Regions from separate parts of the Pediococcus acidilactici genome, predicted to be linked through region 2. Evidence: predicted binding sites of a transcription regulator. Region 2 holds the regulator's gene; the other holds the start of a gene.

Region 1 (7,395 bases), 960 kb from region 2:
TTGATCGCCAGCCATTTCACCACACATCCCGGTCCACTTGCCTTCCGCATGGGAAGCATCGATCGTTTGCTTAATCAAACGAAGCAGTGATGGGTTGTATGGTTGATAAAGATATGAAACCTTTTCGTTACCACGGTCTGCAGCAAATGAGTATTGAATCAAATCATTTGTACCGATACTGAAGAAATCAACATACTTAGCGAGCTTATCAGCGATCATTGCAGCTGCTGGGATTTCCATCATCATTCCGACTTGGATTTCACCAACCTTAGTACCTGCATCGATCATTTTTTGACGCTCGTCGTCGTAAATTGCCCGAGCCTTCTTGAATTCAGCTACCGTAGCAATCATTGGGAACATAATTGCTAGCTTACCGTATGCTGAAGCACGAAGAAGAGCCCGTAATTGGGTCCGGAACAAATCCGTGCGGTCTAAACTAATCCGGATTGCCCGGTAGCCTAAGAACGGATTCATTTCTTCAGGTAATGGTAAGTAAGGAAGGTCCTTATCTCCACCAATATCCATAGTCCGAACTACAACTTGCTTACCATTCATTCCTTCAACAACTTTTTTGTAAGCTTCAAATTGTTGATCTTCAGAAGGTAATTCAGAAGCATTCATGTACAAGAATTCAGAACGGAATAAACCAACTGCTTCACCGCCGTTATCCAGAACACCTTGTAAGTCATCTGGAGTACCAACGTTAGCAGCTAAGTCAAAGTGAACGCCGTCTTTAGAAACGGTCCGTTCATTCTTTAACTTTTCCCATTCAGCTTTTTGAGCTTTGAAATCTGCACTCTTTTGTTCGTATTCTTTGATTTCATCATCGGAAGGATTGATTAGCGCATCCCCAGTTAAACCATCGACAATCATCATATCGCCTTGCTTAACGCTAGTAGTAGCCTTTTCAGAACCCACTACCGCAGGAATTTCCAAGGTCCGCGACATAATGGCCGAATGTGAAGTCCGTCCACCAATATCAGTGATGAAACCTTTAACGTAACGACGATCCAATTGGGCCGTGTCACTAGGTGTTAAATCGTGAGCAACAATGATGACTTCGGAGTCGATCAAAGCTGGATTTGGCAATTCAACACCAAGTAAGTGACTCATCAACCGTTTAGTAACGTCACGAATATCTGCAGCCCGTTCTTGCATGTAAGCATTGTCGGTCATTGCTTCAAACATCGCGATGAAATTGTCAGTCACTTCTTTTGTAGCTTCTTCAGCGTTGATGGTATCATTTTTGATCTTATCTTCAATGTTACCAATCAACTCTGGATCTGAAAGAATCGTTAGATGAGCTTCAAAAACTTCTGCTTCTTCAGCTCCAAGATTTTCAGCAGCTTTAGCTTTAATAAGGGTTAGTTCCTTTTTAGACTGTTCTAAAGCATCATGGAGACGATTAATTTCAGCATCGACATCCGTAATAGTCTTCTTTTCGAAAGAAAGATCGGGATCCACCATTAAGTAAGCTTTAGCGATGGCAATTCCATCACTAGCTGCTATACCCTTTAATGTCCCAGTCATTATTCGGAAAGGCCTTCTTTCTTCATTGTGTCTTCAAGTGCAGCGATTGCGTCAGCTTCGTCGTCACCGTCAGCAGAGATTGTAACGTCTGCGCCTTGGCCAACACCAAGTGACATTACACCCATGATTGACTTCAAGTTAACAGACTTGTCCTTGTATGTTAATTGAATGTCCGAGTTGAACTTGCTTGCTGCTTGTACCAACAATGTTGCTGGACGAGCATGAATACCTGTTTCTGCAATTACATGAAAGTCGCGTTTTTCCATAATATATTTCTCTCCTTAGTAACACTAAATTTTGCTATAAATGAAGTTGCTTGTCGCGTCATCCATTTACAAGCCTTTGACAAGATAATATCAATTTACGAGCCTTAAAGCAAGCCCTTACATAAAACAAAAATCAACTACCTTATTGTTTTTTGTTATTCTCGTAGCGGTAAGTAATTGTTCCGCCACGCTGGGCTTCACCGATCAGCTGCTTGCGTTCCGGAAAATCCATAAAAACCGGTTGGAAGTCTTGAAACTCTTCAGCAGTGATCGTTAACTCATCGAGTACCCCATCTTTTAAATCATTTAAAAGCTTCAAATAATCACGCATTTTAACACCTCATTTAGCTTATTTATTCTATACCTTTATACTAATTTTTACAATACTGGCGCCTCCACAATAACTTTTTCCAATTTTGAATCAAACTCCTTGCACAATTTAAAAGAGCGTGTATAATTTAGTTATGGTCAATATTGGTCAAACTTTTTTGACGTAATGGCTGATTAGTTTCTTTCATAACTTCATTATAGAAGGGAGACAGCACATGCTTTGTCAAAATTGTCATAAGAACGAAGCAACCATTCATCTATATACTAACGTGAATGGTCGAAGGACAGAGGTTAACCTTTGTCAAAATTGCTATCAACTTTTGAAGAACCAACAACTTAATAACAATAATGGAAATGGAGGTGCGCGTATGGCACAAGATCCATTTGGATTTGGTAACTTAGACGACATTTTCCGTGCAATGCAAGGTGGCAACGTAAGTCGTCCGGAAGATATGTACGGACAACAAGTTCCCCCTACTCAAGCAGGCCGCGGCGGTGGAAACAACCCTAACGGCGGTAACGGAAGCTCTCTTCTAGGCCAATACGGTTTAAACTTAACAGATTTAGCAAAACAAGGAAAGATCGACCCCGTGATCGGTCGTGATAAAGAAATTGAACGCGTTATTGAAATTTTGAATCGACGGACCAAGAACAACCCGGTTTTAATTGGTGAAGCCGGAGTTGGTAAAACTGCGGTAGTTGAAGGTCTGGCACAACGGATTGTGGAAGGCTCAGTACCACAAAAATTATTGAATAAGCAAATTATTCGTTTGGACGTCGTTTCATTAGTTCAAGGCACCGGAATTCGTGGTCAATTCGAACAACGGATGCAGGAATTAATGAAGGAAGTTCAAAATAATCCGGACTTAATCGTCTTCATTGATGAAATTCACGAAATTGTAGGTGCCGGAAATGCGGAAGGCGGCATGGACGCCGGAAACGTTTTGAAGCCTGCCCTTGCACGGGGTGACTTCCAACTGGTCGGAGCCACCACTTTGAAAGAGTTCCGGGACATTGAAAAGGATGCGGCGCTTGCTCGCCGGTTGCAACCCGTTCAAGTCGACGAACCTAGTGAAGAAGAAGCAATCAAGATTTTGAAAGGTATCCAAAAGAAGTACGAAGATTACCACCACGTTCACTACACTGACGACGCGATCGTGGCGGCGGTTAAGTTGTCTAAACGGTATATTCAAGACCGGTACTTGCCAGATAAGGCAATCGACCTTCTTGATGAAGCCGGCTCAAAGAAGAACTTAACCATCAACGTAGCGGATCCGGAAACCATTCAAAAGAAAATTGACGAAGCCGAAGCTGAAAAGAAGAAGGCTCTGGAATCGGAAGACTACGAAAAAGCAGCCTACTACCGTGACCAAGTTTCTAAGTTAGAAAAGAACAAGGATGGCGCAACTAATAAGGAAGATGAACCAACCATTACCGCAGAGGATATGGAAAAGATCATCGAATCAAAGACGGACATTCCGGTCGGCGACTTGCAAAAACAAGAGCAAGAACAGTTGCAAAACCTTGCTAGCAACTTAAAAGCGCATGTTATTGGTCAAGACGAAGCAGTTGATAAGATTTCTCGAGCAATTCGGCGAAACCGGATCGGACTTAACGGAACCGGACGGCCAATCGGTTCGTTCCTCTTCGTTGGTCCTACCGGAGTTGGTAAGACTGAATTGGCTAAACAATTAGCTGATCAACTCTTTGGTTCCAAAGATGCCATGATTCGTTTTGACATGAGTGAATATATGGAGCCACATTCAATATCTAAATTGATCGGTTCGCCTCCAGGGTACGTGGGCTACGAAGAAGCTGGCCAATTAACCGAACAAGTTCGGCGGCACCCTTACAGCTTGATTTTGCTTGATGAAGTAGAAAAAGCTCATCCAGACGTGATGCACATGTTCTTACAAATTCTTGACGACGGTCGTTTGACTGATTCACAAGGTCGGACGGTCAGCTTCAAGGATACGATCATCATCATGACTTCTAATGCTGGATCAGGCGACGTTGAAGCCGACGTTGGTTTCGGTGCGGCAATGCAAGGTAAGACCCATTCCGTACTCGACAAACTTGGCAACTACTTCAAGCCTGAATTCCTTAACCGGTTTGACGACATCGTTGAATTCCACGCGTTGACTAAGGATAACCTAATGCAAATCGTGGACTTGATGATTGCCGACGTTAACAAGATGCTAGCAACCCAAGGCTTGCACGTGAACGTTACCAAACCAGTGGAAGAACGCCTTGTCGAACTTGGATACGATCCTAAGATGGGTGCTCGGCCATTGCGGCGGGTCATCCAAGAGCAAATTGAAGATCGGATCGCGGACTTCTACCTCGATCACCCAAGTGAAAAACAATTAATTGCTCGCATCAAGGACGACAAGATTGAAGTTGCCCCTGACGACAAAAAATAATTTCTGATTAGTTTCTTTTAAAAATGGGACCAGGATTTCATTGCTGAAATTCTGGCCCCGTTTTTTTGTTCTGTTTGGTGGGCTTTTGAGTCGCTGCGTAGCCGAAACGTGCTCTGGAACCTAGCTTTTTCCGGTTAACCAAATTAAGGCGCCGATTGCCTAAACCGCAATCAACGCCTTAACTTCGTTAATCCTCAAAAGCTGCCCAGGTTTCAGAGCACTCTTATAATATATCCCCATTAAAAATCGAATTCTTCACAATTACGTAGTCGACCTTTCTAATCGATTCCAAATCGCGTCCTCCCGCATATGAAATCGCCGACTGCAAATCTTCTCGCATTGCCTTCAACGTATCCGCTAAATGTCCGCGTTGATGAATCCAAATCTTCTTTCCTTCGACGTTTTTCGCCTCTCCCTTTTGGTATTGAGAAGCACTACCGAAGTATTCCTTATAGGTGACACCATCTTCCACCTTGGTTTCCCCTGGTGATTCGATATGTCCTGCAAATAACGAACCAATCATCACCATGGTTGCCCCAAAGCGAATTGATTTTGCAATGTCCCCGTGGTTCCGGATTCCGCCATCGGCAATCAGTGGCTTACGAGCAACTTTTGCACACCAACGTAAAGCTGATAGCTGCCAGCCGCCGGTTCCAAAGCCAGTCTTTAACTTAGTAATGCAGACCTTTCCTGGTCCAATTCCAATTTTAGTTGCGTCCGCGCCGGCACTTTCTAGTTCACGAACCCCTTCAGGAGTCCCGACGTTTCCAGCAATCACGAAACTTTCTGGTAATTTTTCTTTAATGTAATGAATCATGTCAATTACAGTTTGCGCATGCCCGTGGGCCACGTCAATCGTAATGTAGTCAGGGACTAAATTCTTAGCAGCTAATTCGTCAATAAAGTCGTATTCGCCGTCTTTAACACCCACACTAATAGAAGAAATCAATCCTTTAGCCTTCATTTTTTTGACAAAAGCTAACCGAGTTTCTGGTTCAAAACGGTGCATGATGTAAAAATAGCCATCTGCCGCTAACTTTTCCGCAATTTCTTCGTTGATAATGGTCTGCATATTAGCCGGCACTACCGGTAGCTTAAACGTATGTTTTCCCAATTCAACTGTTGGATCACATTCACTACGGCTGCGAACAACACACTTAGCTGGAATTAGTTGAATGTCTTCATAATCAAATACTTTCATTCTGGTCCCCTCGAATTGATTAAATTAATGGCCAATCGCCACCAAGCAATAATATACACTAACTTTATCAACAAAACAAGTTTAAAAAGTTCGTTTTCTCACCTAATAAATCGTTAATATATTTCTTATCATCTAATGATAATGTCATTATGCGAATTATTCACCATTTCTCCCGTGATTCTAGTGTAATTGATCCGTAAACAAAAAAGCACCCAACTTTTAAATCGTTGGATGCTTCTTGAAAGGCATTTGGTTGGCACTTTCTTTCGAAATCCCTTTGTCCGCAATGCTTCAAGCCATATAACAATGTCCCCGGCGAGAATCGAACTCGCAACCTATCGCTTAGGAGGCGATTGCTCTATCCAGTTGAGCCACGGAGACCTAACAATTTAGTATTGCATGAATTTTAAATTCTGTAAAGTTGTCCTGTCAGATTAGTAGCGCCATTCCTAAAAGGCATCCCTTATTCAGTCCCTAGACAACTAAAAAAACCGTCCCCAGTAATTATTAGATTTTTGTCTAACAAATATGGACGGTTCGTGATTTCTGAAACCTCGTTCAGAACAATGCTCGAATTTGAAAATTTTTCAAGCTGGTGTAACCTAGTATTTCAAAAAATTATCTAGGAAGCTTTGCCTTTTCAATGTTTTTCTTATCCAAGTCTTCGTACTTAATCCCCGTTACACTTTCCATGCCTTCGCGTGTAACGATTAATTGCTTACCAAATTTCCGAATTGTGCCCGTTGGGAAGCGTTCTGGATACTTGTTGTAGATTGTTCGTACGTAATCCTTTTGCTTGCCCCACATTAGGCTTGCTTCACGACTTCCGATTAATTCATCTGTGTTAAGGTCAATTTTTAAATTTTTTGACATACTCATTCCTCTTTTCTCTGCATTCAAATTCGCAAAATATCTTGTTATCTAAATGGTAAATCTTGTTTACACTTATATTAGCAAAAAAACTGTCGTATGGCTTGTAATAGGCTCAAACTTAATCTTTTTTAAAATACTAGCTACTCCCCCCTATGTATCACAAGATAATAAACAAAAACGGGCATACTGTATTTTACCACAAAGAAAAAGATCAAGAACAATAAATATAATAAAAAACTCCAAACCGGCTCTTTTTACCCGATTTGGAGTTCCTAGAGGAGGCTTAAGCTTTTTTAGTTGCTTCACTCATCCGTACTACAACCCGACCATGTAAATCGTGCAATTCCTCTGAACGTGAATTAGCAACGCTGGCTGGGTCAATTTCGATTAAAATTGAGTTTTCATAGACTTTTCCAACGGTTCCTGCAAAACCAGTTGGTAGAAGATCAGTTTTCTTCACCGTAACTTCATCGCCTACATCAAATGGTTTCTTTTCGTCAACTTTTTCCTTATCCGCCATTATTATCTCCTTTAATTCCCTGCATTAATGTTTTCACTCTCTACCTGACTATTACTTACGTTAGCAGCTCCATTAGCTGATAACGCCGCAGTTCCGGTTTCGGCGTGCTTCAAGCCGAGGCCTTTTCTTATGAAATCAGTCACCCGTTGTAACTCGGTGTGGGAAACAATTTCCATCGATTGTCCATTGACCATTTGACCACTGCCTTGAGCATGGGTTTCTTCAATGTTCTTCGATGCGGCCCGGTAATTC
Region 2 (7,395 bases):
TTGGTCAGCATGGCTGAGTAGTGCTTTTTCATTTTTAAGCTTCTAATACGAAGTTGCTCGGGAAATAGCTCAGCTTGGTAGAGCACCACGTTCGGGACGTGGGGGTCGCAGGTTCAAATCCTGTTTTCCCGATTTATCGATTAAGCGAATAAAGTGACTTTTTGATCATATTGGTCACTACCCAAGTCACCGAAATAAAAAGCGTTTTGCAAGAATTTTAAGTTCTTGGAAAATGCTTTTTATTTTTGAGCCTGAGCGGAAGTTTCCAGTACCTGTTGCGGAATTAGTTAGGGTAAGTGATTACTTATGAGATGAATTTATCTAGGGAAAAAATCCGAAACAGGGTGCTTAAAATCCACGATATTCGTTAGCGCAGACAAAAATGTTGACATAAAGTAAGTATAGTTGTAAATTAATATTTGTAATCGGTTACATCATTACAAATAAAAAATCGAGGTAAGTTTAGATGAGTGAAAAGACTGTACCAGCAAGTGTCGCAATGTTAAGAGTCCTTCAGGCTTGGGATATTAAACGTGTTTTTGGATATCCAGGTGGTTCGTTTAATTCAACAATGAACGCTTTAGACCTAGAAAAGGATCGAATCCAATATGTGCAAGTTCGCCATGAACAAGTTGGCGCCCTCGCTGCCGCTGCTGAAGCAAAGCTAACCGGCAAGATTGGAGTTGCCTTTGGTTCAGCAGGTCCCGGTGCGGTTAACATGTTGAATGGTTTATATGACGCTAAGGAAGACCATACCCCCGTGTTGGCACTAGTTGGGCAAGTACCTCATAGCAACATGAATTACGATTTCTTCCAGGAATTTCCTGAAGTTCCAATGTTCCAGGACGTGGCCGTTTATGACCGCTGCGTAATGACCCCGGAAAGTCTTCCATACGTGGTTGATAAGGCTATTCGGGCAGCGTACAAAAACCGCGGACCAGCGGTAGTGGTAATTCCTAATGATTTCGGTTACGTTCAGATTCCGGACGTAAATTATGCTTCGACTGCGTTATTAGAAAAGCAAACTCCTAAACAAACACCAACTGACGAAGAAGTAGATCAATTCTTGAAGATGGTTCGCGAAGCTAAACGACCAGTCTTCCACGTGGGTTCCGGAATTAAGGACCATCAAGATCTCTTGAAGAAAGTTGCTGAAAAACTACAAATCCCCGTAACCATTACTGGTCTAGCAAAAGGTAAGGTTGACGATGATTGGGAAGGTAACTTGGGTACCACTAACCGGGCAGCATCCAAGGCAGCTGACGAAGCCTTTGCAACTGCTGACTTAGTGATTGCGCTCGGCGCTGACTTCCCGTTTGCCAACCTAGTTTACCGGACTCATGATTTCAAGTTTGTTCAAATTGACAACGACGAATCTCAATTCGGACGTCATCACTTCTTGGACTTAGGAATCTGGGCGGATTCGGGCAAGTTCTTGGAAAAAGTTTTGGAACGGTCCGAAGCTGTTGAAAATCGGCCATTCTACCAAGCAACGGTTGCCGACATGCAAGATTGGAAAGCATACTTGAATAAGTTAATGAAGAAGGCGGACGGTCCGCTATCTTACGAACAAATTTATCGGGAAATTAACCGGATTGCGGATAAAGATGCGGTCTTTGGCATTGATACTGGTGACAACATCATCAACTCCTTCCGCTTCCTTGATTTGAAGGGCGATAAGCAGTGGACGATTTCTGCATTATTTGCCACGATGGGCTACGGAATTCCGGCTGCAATCGCAGCAAAACTTGCATATCCAGACCGGCAAGTGTTTAGTATTTCAGGAGATGGGGCAGCTTCAATGGTAATTCACGACTTGTTGACCGAAGTGAAATACCACTTGCCAATTATTAACATCATCACTTCTAACCAAACCCTTAACTTTATTAAGTCAGAACAAGATGATATTCAAATGAATCATTCTGGAATTGATCTTGAAGACGCTGACTATGCCAAAATTGCGGAAGCGATGGGTGCAAAGGGAATTACAATTAGAACCTTAGATGAATTACCAGCGGCCTTTGATAAGGCGTTAGAATATCAAAAAGCTGGCGAACCAGTAGTAATTGATGCTAAAATTACCGACCAACGGGGATTGCCTGTTGAAGAATTGGAATTCGACAATCAAGCGGCAAACTTCACCGAAAAGATCTCGGCTGCTTATCAAGCAACCCACGGTGAAAAGTCAGTCAGTGATTTCTTTAGCGACTACGATGGAGCCGAATTGAAGCCGTTAACGGATTACTTTGCTAAGTTTGGTGTGGAAAAATAGTTTACTAAGCTTGCATTTTAAACTCATTTAAAATAAGATAGAAACCTTCAGAAAAGAAGTGGAAGCGGAATTTAATTAAATTCTAAACGCCACTTCTTTTTGTGCTCTTAGCCCAAGAACGGAAAAATACCGTGAAACCGGTTAATACCGATAATTTTGAACAATATCTTTTACAATTGCCGACCAGTTTCGTATAATAATAGTCAATATTAGTCAAAGTAGGGAGAGGTGGTCGTTATGCAAGGACAGAATATTTCGGATATAATCGAGCGATACTTGAAAGAAATTTTAGCTGATTCGGAGGAAGTTGAGATTCGGCGTTCTGAAATTGCGGATCAGTTTGACGTAGTACCATCCCAAATTAACTACGTAATTAAAACCCGGTTTACCATCCAAAACGGTTATTTAGTTGAAAGTAAGCGCGGCGGCGGTGGCTATATCCGGATTGAAAAAGTTAAATTGCTAGATGATATTGACGTATTAGATTCGTTGATCCGGGTGATTGGCGATTCAATTAATGAACGAGACGCAATTTCTATTTTAAGCAGTTTATATGAAGATGCGGTTTTAAGTAAGCGGGAAGCTAATCTACTAGCTGCAACAATTGCCAAGAGTACCTTAAACATTGGCGATCGGAAACTAGAAGACCAGATTCGCGCAAAAATCATTATCGGAGTTTTAAATCACCTTCGATATGAGTAACGAGTTTAGAGAAAGACAGGTGGACAATGGAAAATTTATTTACTCCTAGCGCACGCAACGTGTTAATTATTGCTCAAGAGCAAGCCAAACGGTTTAAACATCCCGCGGTGGGAACGGAGCATTTACTATTAGCACTAACGATTGAAAACAACGGCGTTGCCCACAGTGTGTTAGAACAATTTAATGTCACCGAAATTGATGTAATTGAAGAAATTGAGCAGTTTACGGGTTACGGCAACTTACGCTTAACCAAAAATGATTACTTGCCATATTCGCCAAAGGCTAAAGAGATTTTAGCGAATGCGGGAGACCAAGCGCGGCAATTAAAAGCTGCTAAGATTGGTACAGAACACATTCTATTAGCGCTGATTCAAGATGAGACCATCTTATCTTCGCGAGTTCTGTTAGCGTTGGATACTGACGTTGCGGACGTCCGTAAAGTAACGTTACGTAAGCTGGGGGTTAACCCAGCAACCCAAAGTCGGCGTGCTAAGCAACGGGCGACGACAACGAAGGGAACTCCAACGTTGGATTCGGTTGCCCGGGATTTAACTGCCATGGCGGAAGCCGGCAAAATTGACCCAATGATCGGGCGAGAAAACGAACTCCGACGGGTTATTCAAATTTTGAGTCGGCGAACCAAGAACAACCCGGTATTGATTGGGGAACCTGGAGTTGGTAAAACGGCGATTGCGGAAGGTCTCGCACAACGAATCATTGCCGATGACGTGCCTGAAGATATGAAAAACAAACGCTTGATGATGCTTGAAATGGGTGCGTTGGTTGCGGGAACCAAGTACCGGGGCGAATTTGAAGACCGCTTGAAGAAGGTTATCGAAGAAATTCGCCAAGATGGCAAAGTTATCCTATTTATTGACGAATTGCACACCTTAATCGGGGCTGGTGGTGCGGAAGGTGCCATTGATGCTTCCAACATCTTGAAACCGGCGTTAGCGCGTGGAGAACTACAAACCATCGGGGCGACAACCCTAAATGAATATCAAAAATATATTGAAGCGGATGCAGCTTTAGAACGACGGTTTGCCAAGGTAGAAGTTGATGAACCTACCCAAGCAGAAGCAGTCCAAATTTTACAAGGAATCCGGCCAAAATATGAAGAACACCATAAAGTTCGGATTACTGATGAAGCAATTCAACAGGCGGTAAACTTGTCGGCTCGTTACATTTCCGATCGGTTCCTTCCTGATAAGGCGATTGATTTAATTGACGAAGCAGCCGCTAAGATTCGAATCGACGCTGCCGAAAAGCAGAGTAAACGAGAAACTGACGAAGATAAGTTAGCTCGGTTGAAGGCAGATAAGGAAGCCGCCATTGACCGCCAAGACTTTGAAACCGCGGCCGAAATTCGGAAAAAGGAAATGAAACTGCGGAAAAAGGTCGAACGAGCAGCTGCCCGGCAAGCAGAAGCGGAACAGCCAGTTGAATATAAGTTACAAGAAACTGGTGAAGACGTTGCTCAAATTGTTTCCGATTGGACCGGGGTGCCGGTTACTCAAATGAAGCAATCTGAATCGGAACGGTTGGTTAACTTAGAAAAAATCTTGCACGAACACGTAATTGGGCAAGACGAGGCCGTTTCTTCAGTAGCTCGGGCAATCCGACGGGCCCGGTCCGGATTGAAAAATCCTAAACGACCAATTGGTTCATTTATGTTCCTTGGCCCAACTGGGGTAGGGAAGACGGAGCTGGCGAAGACCCTTGCTAACGTAATGTTTGGTTCAGAAGATAACATGATCCGGATTGACATGTCGGAATACATGGAACGTTTTAGCACCAGCCGGTTAGTAGGTTCGGCTCCTGGATACGTTGGCTATGACGAAGGTGGCCAACTGACCGAACAAGTTCGGCGAAAGCCATACTCGGTAGTCTTATTTGATGAAGTCGAAAAGGCCCATCCGGACGTGTTTAATTTGTTGCTCCAAGTCTTCGATGATGGATTCTTGACCGATTCGAAGGGTCGCCGGGTCGACTTTAGAAATACGATCATCATTATGACTTCTAATTTAGGGGCGACGGCGTTGCGGGATGAAAAATCAGTCGGTTTTGGAGCCCAAAACATGGCTGATGATTACCAAGCAATGGCTGCAAAGGTTAAGGAAGTCTTGAAGCAAAGTTTCCGACCAGAATTCTTAAACCGGATTGACGAAACGATTGTCTTCCATTCCTTAACCAAGCCAGAGTTGCATCAAATTGTAAAATTGATGTCGAAGGATATTATTCGGCGGATGAGTGCGCAAGGAATTAACATGAAATTCACTCCAGCCGCAATTGACGTGGTAGCCGAAGCCGGGTTTGATCCTGAATACGGTGCTCGCCCAATTCGTCGAGCACTTCAAACACAAGTAGAAGATCAACTTAGTGAAATGTTGCTTGCTGGGCAAGTTAAGGTAGGCGACGACGTGACGATCGGGGCCCGCAACCACAAAATCACTTTTAAAGTGAAGGATGCTAAACCGGTAAGCAGTACAAGTAAATAAATGATTTGACAAAGCTTTTAAAAGAGCATAGAATATAATCTGTATGTTAAAGCTGGGTTAAATGAAACAGTGCGATCTATTGTCCGCAGTGTTTTAGAAAAAAAGCAAAAATAGTTTCTTGAATTAGGAACTGTTTTTGGTTTTTTTTTGCTAAAAAACAGGTGCTGGATCAATTTGTAATCAAATTGTAACATTTAACTTGTCTTAGAAATTGGAGAGGTGAATAACTTGGCAGGACATTTAGTTAAGTATGGTAAACATCGTACGCGCCGGAGCTATGCACGAATTAAAGAAGTACTCGATTTACCAAACTTAATCGAGATTCAAACGGATTCGTACCAATGGTTCTTAGACGAAGGTCTTCGGGAAATGTTCAACGACATTATGCCGATTGAAGATTTTGCCGGTAAATTGTCACTTGAGTTCGTTGACTATCAGTTGTTAGAACCAAAGTATACCGTTGATGAAGCTCGTGAACATGAAGCAAACTACTCTGCGCCATTGCACGTTACGTTGCGGTTGACTAACCATGAAACGGGTGAAATCAAGTCTCAAGACGTCTTCTTTGGGGACTTCCCATTAATGACGGAACAAGGAACTTTCATTATTAATGGTGCTGAACGGGTTATTGTTTCACAATTGGTTCGTTCACCAGGGGTTTATTACAACTTAGACGTTGACAAAAATAATCGTAATATTTGGGGCGCAACGGTAATTCCTAACCGGGGTGCTTGGTTAGAATATGAAACTGATGCTAAGGAAGTTTCTTACGTTCGTATCGACCGGACTCGGAAGATTCCAATGACGGAATTAGTTCGGGCACTTGGTTTTGGTTCTGACGAAGAAATCATTGATATCTTTGGTGGGTCAGACAGTTTAGACTTTACCCTTGATAAAGATGTGCATAAAAATCCGGAAGATTCGCGAGTTGCGGAATCCTTAAAAGACATTTATGAACGTCTTCGTCCTGGTGAACCTAAAACCGCGGACAGTTCGCGGAGCTTATTGACTGCGCGCTTCTTTGATCCAAAGCGTTACGATATGGCACCAGTTGGTCGTTACAAGGTTAACAAGAAGTTAAGCTTGAAGACCCGCTTGCTAGGTCAAACCCTCGCTGAAACCCTTGCTGACCCAGATACAGGGGAAGTATTGGCTCAAAAGGGTGACGTTGTTGACAAAGACGTAATGAAGAAGTTGGCACCTTACCTTGATCGTCAAGATTTCAAGATGGTTACTTACCAACCTTCTGATGAAGCGGTAGTTCCAGAACCAATGACGATTCAAGTAATTAAGATTCAAGACCCTAACGATCCTGAACGTGAATTAAAGATGATCGGTAATGGGAACATTGATTTGAAGCTCAAGCACATTACTCCTGCCGATATTATTGCTTCAATTAACTACTTCTTCCTATTACAACAAGGAATTGGTAGCACTGATGATATTGATCACTTGGGTAACCGTCGGATTCGTTCAGTTGGTGAATTGTTACAAAACCAATTCCGAATTGGTTTAGCTCGGATGGAACGGGTTGTTCGGGAACGGATGTCAATCCAAGATGCCGAAACCGTTACGCCACAACAATTAATTAATATTCGTCCAGTAGTGGCAGCAACTAAAGAATTCTTTGGTTCTTCACAATTGTCACAGTTCATGGATCAAACCAACCCGCTTGGCGAATTGTCGCATAAGCGTCGTCTTTCAGCTCTTGGACCAGGTGGTTTAACTCGTGACCGTGCTGGATACGAAGTCCGGGACGTTCACTATACTCACTATGGTCGGATGTGCCCAATTGAAACTCCCGAAGGTCCTAATATCGGATTGATCAATAACTTGGCTTCTTACGGAAAGATTAACCGTTACGGCTTTATTGAAACACCATACCGCCGGGTTTCTTGGAAAGATCACAAGGTAACCGACCGG

Evidence for each region. Region 2 encodes CtsR, which represses protease genes until heat stress. Its sites were predicted from a motif close to TTGGTCAAAAAAGGTCAAANA; they were not measured.
Region 1: the regulator CtsR is predicted to act here: its motif matches at 2,261-2,281, upstream of I6H64_RS05990 (ATP-dependent Clp protease ATP-binding subunit).

The regions. Positions count from the first base shown of each region.
Region 1 is NZ_CP066046.1:1,185,626-1,193,020, forward strand. Features, by position in the region: gene ptsP (phosphoenolpyruvate--protein phosphotransferase) at 1-1,530, opposite strand, end outside; gene I6H64_RS05980 (phosphocarrier protein HPr) at 1,530-1,796, opposite strand; gene I6H64_RS05985 (hypothetical protein) at 1,939-2,127, opposite strand; gene I6H64_RS05990 (ATP-dependent Clp protease ATP-binding subunit) at 2,342-4,549, shown strand; gene I6H64_RS05995 (GMP reductase) at 4,773-5,750, opposite strand; tRNA gene I6H64_RS06000 (tRNA-Arg) at 6,058-6,131, opposite strand; gene I6H64_RS06005 (helix-turn-helix domain-containing protein) at 6,369-6,623, opposite strand; gene I6H64_RS06010 (hypothetical protein) at 6,907-7,143, opposite strand; gene I6H64_RS06015 (LCP family glycopolymer transferase) at 7,155-7,395, opposite strand, start outside.
Region 2 is NZ_CP066046.1:221,884-229,278, forward strand. Features, by position in the region: tRNA gene I6H64_RS01110 (tRNA-Pro) at 59-132, shown strand; gene spxB (pyruvate oxidase) at 467-2,272, shown strand; gene I6H64_RS01120 (CtsR family transcriptional regulator) at 2,510-2,974, shown strand; gene I6H64_RS01125 (ATP-dependent Clp protease ATP-binding subunit) at 3,001-5,472, shown strand; gene rpoB (DNA-directed RNA polymerase subunit beta) at 5,701-7,395, shown strand, end outside.